Fodinibius salicampi: one gene and its partner. The protein of the gene in region 1 interacts with the protein of each later gene in a pairwise test. Links are inferred from orthologs where the notes say so. Each region holds a gene or a part of one and is shown on either strand. Other genes may lie near its edges. The genes, in order: mtgA and ABEB05_RS09720.

What was found.
Region 2: the proteins of mtgA (region 1) and ABEB05_RS09720 interact in binary tests that used the Escherichia coli proteins (3 or more experiments, as listed by UniProt). The link is inferred for Fodinibius salicampi from one-to-one orthologs.

The regions. Positions count from the first base shown.
Region 1 is NZ_BAABRS010000003.1:287,562-290,877, reverse strand. Bases 7-2,989 are described here. They hold mtgA (monofunctional biosynthetic peptidoglycan transglycosylase), read right to left. Parts: upstream 1,861-2,989; coding sequence 1,153-1,860; downstream 7-1,152. Other genes in these bases: secA (preprotein translocase subunit SecA), read right to left, coding at 2,732-2,989; ppgK (polyphosphate--glucose phosphotransferase), read right to left, coding at 1,906-2,664; ABEB05_RS12430 (S9 family peptidase), read right to left, coding at 7-1,057. Outside these bases: more of ABEB05_RS12430, read right to left, coding at 1-6; more of secA, read right to left, coding at 2,990-3,316. UniProt on the Escherichia coli protein: Peptidoglycan polymerase that catalyzes glycan chain elongation from lipid-linked precursors. May play a role in peptidoglycan assembly during cell division in collaboration with other cell division proteins.
Region 2 is NZ_BAABRS010000002.1:434,329-437,661, reverse strand. What follows is about bases 1-3,000. They hold ABEB05_RS09720 (penicillin-binding transpeptidase domain-containing protein), read left to right. Parts: upstream 1-423; coding sequence 424-2,577; downstream 2,578-3,000. Other genes in these bases: ABEB05_RS09715 (UDP-N-acetylmuramoyl-L-alanyl-D-glutamate--2,6-diaminopimelate ligase), read left to right, coding at 2,604-3,000; ABEB05_RS09725 (hypothetical protein), read left to right, coding at 16-423. Outside these bases: more of ABEB05_RS09715, read left to right, coding at 3,001-3,333. UniProt on the Escherichia coli protein: Essential cell division protein that catalyzes cross-linking of the peptidoglycan cell wall at the division septum. Required for localization of FtsN.

The DNA of each region.
Region 1 (3,316 bases):
CTCCCGGGCCCGTTTCGCTGGAGGCAAAGACGATACGATGGTTACTGATCCATTCTGCCCAGCTAACTTCAAATTCGCCCTCCGTATGTTTTTGGAGGTTGCTGCCATCGGGATCAACGCTGTAGATATGGTTCCATCCATCCTGCTCGGAAAAGAACATTAGCTTATTTCCTTCGGGGGAAAAATTCAGATCGGTTCCGTAAAACCAACCCTGGGTGGAATCTTCAAAGACGGCGGTTTCCTTTGGCTCTTCGAGGTCGAAAACAATGATTTCTCTTTTCTTCATGGGAGCATCTAGCACGTCAATTGCAAGATATGGTCCCGATGCACTGATATCGGTATCCAGGTAGCCTTTCTGTTTGTGCATAACCTCAACCTTGGACGAGTCCAGGTAGGCCACAGAAATAAGCTGTGTGGGGATGCCCCTTCGGGTAGCACCTGTTTGAACCTTTTCCCCGACATATTCGGGGAAATAGTACTCTTCATAATCGGAGGTGTCCCACTGCGAAAGAACCAGTTTATTACTGCCCGCCCAGTCAAGAATAGAAAAGTCCGGTTCCTCTTCCTTCTTGTTGGTGACTTGTCTGAGTTCTGAGGTCTGGGTGTTTAATATCCATGCGTTGCCTTCCTGGATGTAGGCTATGCGCTGGCTTTCAGGTCCCCACGTAGGGTCGTATTCCGATAGCTCGGAGCTTACCAGCCGGGTCTTGTTGGTAAAGTTGGTATCGGCAATCCAGATATCCCCTTCGTCGCTGTAGGTTAGTTTTGATCCGTCAGGCGAAACACGAAATACAGATTTAAAGCGGGCAGAAGTGGTGTCTTTGTTTTGCCCGTTCAGATCTACCGTATAATACTTTTCCTCCGTTTTGGCCGAATCATTGGCCTGGTAGTAAATGCGGGACAAGTCAGGCGAAAAGGCGGTAAAGTCAGGTCGGTTGCCTGCCAGCAGCGGCTCATAGAAGATGGATTCGAGGCTTAACGTATCCAGTTCGCTTTGTGCCTGGCTTACCAGTGGAAGTAATAAAAGTAGGATTACGCTCCTAAAAAAGTATTTCATGGCTATCTGTGTCATTAGAGAATAGTGCTTGAATTAAAGAAAGGATTGCGGAAAGGGCAAGCAAGGGCTGGTATAATCTTGCGATGAACTGAACATTAATCCAACTTTTCCAGGTAATAAGAGCCGCCTAAAAGGTCCATATACTGCATCACCCAATCACGACGACTAAGCATATAGCCCGAGGGACTGGCCAGGTTATACCGTTTGGGAGCGGGTAATGCTGTAACCATCAGGGCGCTTTGAGATTTGGATAGTCGGGCGGCGGTTGTAAAAAAGTATCGGTCAGCCGCCGATTGAACTCCGTAAACGCCATCCCCAAATTCGGCAATATTCAGATATACTTCTAAAATCCGTTTTTTCGGCCAAAATAGCTCTAGTAACAAAGAAAAATAGGCTTCAATGCCTTTTCGTACATAGGATTGATTGGGCCAAAGAAAGAGATTCTTAGCGGTTTGCTGGGTAATGGTGCTGGCCCCGCGAAGACCTTGTCCCTGCTCATATTCTTCCAGTGCTTCTTGGACCGAGGCAAAATCAATGCCCCAGTGATTTGCAAAGTTTTGGTCTTCTGAAGCAATGGCCGCCATCTTGATGTGGGAAGACATGTCATCCCAGTTGGTCCACTCGTAATGGAGCTCAAAGTGGTCTTCCCCATTCCACCATGCAGAAACAGAGCGTTGCATCATAAATGAGCTTGTGGGCAGGTTAACCCATCGAAATAGCAATACGATCAGGCTTGAGATAATGATAAAGCCTGCGATAAATTGAATAATCCAGCGCCCCAGTCTGATAAAAGCCGATTTCATCTTTCCCCCAAAATTTTAAAAGCAGTTTCTTAAAGAAATACTTTTTTAGCGATAAAAAACATCATTTTTTTGATGGGCTGCTATCATAGCGGCCCCTACTATGCTTGAATCATTCTGGAAGCTTGCGGCCTTGAAAGTGGTGTTTATCTTGATAAAGGGGAATGTTTTGTCCGCTTTTTTGCTCAGCTGTCCACCAAGAATAAAAAGATCCGGATGGAATACTTTTTCCAGGTGTTCAAGTACCAGTTGCAGTCGGTTTGCCCATGATTTTTTAGGAATGCCTTCTTCTTCGCGTGCTTTGTTAGAAGCGCGTTCTTCCACCGTAATGCCGCGAATTTCCAAAAGGCCCAGTTCGGTATTGGGTACCAGCTGACCATTCATGAAAAGAGAAGAACCAATTCCGGTGCCCAGTGTAAGCACAACAACAAGTCCCTGTTTCATCTGTCCGGACCCAAAGTGCATTTCTGCAAGACCAGTGGCATCCGTATCATTGATAACGGAAACCGGGTTATCAGTAATTTCTGAAAAGAGCTGCTCGGCATTGGCGTCAACCCAGGAATCATGTATACGTTTAGCGGATAATACAATGCCATTCCGTACCGGTGCCGGGAAAGCGCATCCTATGGGGCCTTCCCAGTCAAATTCTTTCCGCACGATCCGGTGCATCTGTGCCAGTACTTTGTGGGGGGTGGTATCCTCCAGGGGTGGCGTACTTATGCGTTCTGAGAGAATTTCCCCTTTCACCGTATCTACAATACATCCCTTGAGACCGTAGCTTCCAATATCGATTCCTAAAACTTCCATATGTTGTTATTGGGCAATGGTTATTTATTATTGGTTTTCCCCCTGACCAATAATCAGTAACCATTAACTATTTTTCTATAAGGACCCAGCTGTCTTCTTCGATCATGCGTTTGGCTTTCTTCCACTTGATGTCGATTACTTCCCCGCTACCCATGTTTTGTATTTTAACATAGTCGTTGCGTCCTGGTTCTTCTTCTACAGTAACCGGCTGGGGTTTTTGGTCACTCCGCTGTTGTTGTTGCTGTTGACCTCCATTTTGACTCTGCTGGGCATTGGTTTTAAAGCCCATGTTGGTAGCATCCGAATGCTCTGTTTTAGCTTGGTTCATATTCACCTTAGCGCGTTTTTCGGGTGCTTGCTGGAGCCGCTGTTTGTCGGCCTGCATTTCGGGAATCGCTTTCCAAATCAGGGAAATTGCCTCTTGGTTGATCTCATCAAGCAGCTGTTTAAACATATCAAAAGCTTCACGCTTGTATTCCAGGAGGGGGTCCTTTTGGGCAAATGAGCGAAGGCCGATCCCTTCTTTTACGGAATCAAGCTCCCGCAGATGATCCATCCATTTATCATCAATAATAGAGAGAACGGCCGTACGTTCAAGGGCACGCGCCACCTCATGTCCTTCATTTTCGAGTGCATTTTCTACATCCACCAC
Region 2 (3,333 bases), on another replicon or contig:
CTGATAAAATCTCCGATGAAGAAAAAAAAGGTTCGACCCAACAAACGCAAAAAAAGCAGCGAGGGCAGTAAACAATCATCTAAATCCAAAAAGAAAGTATATGGTAAACGAGTAAATAATAATGGCAAGAAGAGTCGTTTTTCGCTTCCAAAAGTTACACTTAAACCCTGGAAAGTAATCCTCGGGGCCGTGGTGTTGGGAATATTGGGCATGTTGTATTTAAATCATGTCTTTGCAACCCAGGAGCTCCTACGCGAGGTGCAACAATTGGAACGCGAATACAATCAGGCCAAGCGGTTGCACGGCAGTTATCAGCTTACATACGACCGCATGATCGGTCCCGCAGAAATCTATGATAAAGCAAAAGAAAACGGATTCATTAACGGTGGTCCGGCAGAAAAAGTAATTAAGGTGGAAAAATAAATGGCAAAAGAACATTCCGGCATATTAAACCGAATGTTTGTAGTCTTTGGACTGGTACTATTAGTACCATGTGCCATTGGTATGCAGCTTTTCCGCATCAACTTTATCGAAGGACCTGAATTACGACAGCTATGGAGCGAACAGGCCATTGACTATATTTCTATTCCTGCCCAGCGCGGCAATATCTACGATGCCGACGGCAGTCTTCTTGCAACCAACTCCGTTGCCTATAAAGTAGCTATTGATCCCAAGATATCAGGACTTACACAGGGAGAGATCCACCAAGTCTGTGATACACTTGGAAAATATGGCTATTTATCATCCCAAGGCTATTTTCAAAAAATTAACCGGGCCTCTCAGCGATCCCGATATGTGGTTCTGGATAAGAACGTGAAAGCCCAGGCATACGAAGCGCTTCGACAGATGGATATCAGAGGGGTCATTCTGGAAGAAAATTATGAGCGGCGCTATAGCTTTAATTCACTTGCAGCACATGTTTTGGGGTTTACAAATTACAAAATGACAGGAGTAACGGGCCTTGAAAAGGAATACAATGAACAGCTGCATGGCGAAGATGGTGTCCAACAGGTTCGGCGAGAGCGCAACGGAAGCATTTATGCCTATGTAGGTGCGCCTCGTAAGCAACCTCAGCAGGGACATTCTCTTTATACCACCATCGATTCGCATATACAAGCTATTGTTGAAGAAGAGTTAAAGGCAGGGATCGAACGAACTTCATCCGCTTATGGATCTGCTATTGTTATGGATCCGAAAACAGGAGCCGTCAAAGCAATGGCCAACTATCCTACCTACGATCCTAATGATCCTTCGACACTGGGTAAAAACAACCGGCGGAACTTTGCTATCTCAGACATGATTGAACCCGGCTCTACATTCAAGCTTGTAACCGCCATTGCTGCTGTTGAACAGGGGAAGGTTGACTTTAATGAAAGTTTTGAAACGCCGGAGAACGGACGAACAAAAATCCATGGACAATGGATGCGTGATCATGATCCATTGGGTACGCTCTCATTTCCCGAAGTTATTGAACAATCCTCAAATGTTGCTACTTCTGAGATAGCTATGCGACTTGATGAGGACACTTTCTATCAGTACGCCCGAAACCTGGGGTTTGGAACGCTGACTAATATTGATTTACCCAGTGAAGAGCCAGGGCGTCTGCCCAAGCCCTATGAATGGAGTAAGGTAACTCTCCCATGGATGTCTATTGGGTACGAGGTTCAGGTTACGCCCCTCCAAATAGCACAGGCTTATGCCGCTTTTGCAAACAAGGGCAAGATGATGCGCCCCTATATTGTTGATAAGGTTGTTAACAGCGAAGGCAGCACAGTATGGAAGCAGGATCAGGTTACGGTTCGTCAGATCGCTAAAGAAGAAACAATTAATAAGCTTTTCCCGGTTTTTCAGCGTGTAGTCTCTGACTCCGGTACGGCAGATCTTGCCCAAGTGGAGGGACTCTCTATTGCGGGAAAAACAGGAACAGCCCAAAAGCTCGTCAATGGTCGCTATACCAACTCTTACCGGTCATCTTTTGTCGGTTTTTTCCCGGCTAATGACCCTAAATATGTAACTCTGGTCTTATTAGATAATCCAGATACATATCCCCCTTATGGCGGGCATACAGCCGGGCCTATTTTCCAGCAGGCGGCCAATCGCATTGCAGGACTCGATAACGATATCGAAAAACAAATTTTAGACCAAGAGATTGCCACCGAAACCTGGGCTATGGCCCCGGACTTAACAGGACTTACAAAGCAAGAAGCTGCTACCCTGCTCAACAAACAGGATATCCCATTTAATATAGAAGGGAGTGGCGATTGGATTGCTACCCAAACTCCCACTGCAGGAACGGGTCTTTCTCCAACGGATCAGATCACTCTTCAGCTCTCTAATCAAACAGCTGAAGTTGATACGACTGAACTTCCGGATGGATATTCCATCATCCCGGATGTTGGAGGAATGAGCATGCGCAATGCAAGCCGTCTAATCGCCGGTCGTGGCTACGAAGTTAAGCGAATCGGATCGGGAACTGTATATACTCAATTTCCTCGTCCTGGTGATCAAATGCAGAAAGGACGCACGATTACGATCCGGGGAAAAGCAAAATCTCTCAATAATCTTGTAAGCAAATAGCAAACTACTGAAGCTAAATACTGGACTTGAATTTTAACGAACTCATATCGCTTTGTAATCCCACAAACGTCTCCGGTCCGGAGCCGAATGATATTGGTGTGCTTCAGCACGACTCACGGAAAGTAAGCCCGGACGATGTATTTATTGCTATTCGAGGTATCCAGGCGGATGGACATGAGTACGTCAAAGAGGCCGTTGCACGAGGAGCTTCCGTTGTTATCATTCAAGAACCAGTTTCAACTGAAGAAGAAGTTTGCATAATACAGGTCGCAGATACACGAGGCCTTTTAGGTCCCCTTGCTCAGGCTTTTGCCGGCAATCCCGCTCAGAAAATGAAGATCATTGGTATTACCGGTACTAACGGCAAGACAACAGTAGCCACATTAACCTACCAAATACTCCAGCAACTAAATGTAACCCCTGCCCTCTTGGGGACTACGGGGAAATGGGTAGGAGGCCAAACAATGGATAGCAATCTCACCACTTCCGATCCGGTGGAGCTGGCCAAAGATATGCAGCAGGCAAAGGAAGCTGGCGCCACGCATTTGATAATGGAAGTTTCCTCGCACGCGCTTGATCAACAGCGGGTAAACGGTATTGATTTTGATATCGCTGCTTTTACGAATCTAAGCCATGATCATCTCGATTACCACCAAGATCTGAACAATTATGCACAAGCCAAGGCCAAGCTTTTTATCTCATTAAATCCGCAAGCTAAAGCCATCATCAACGGTGATGATGAGTACGCCATTCATA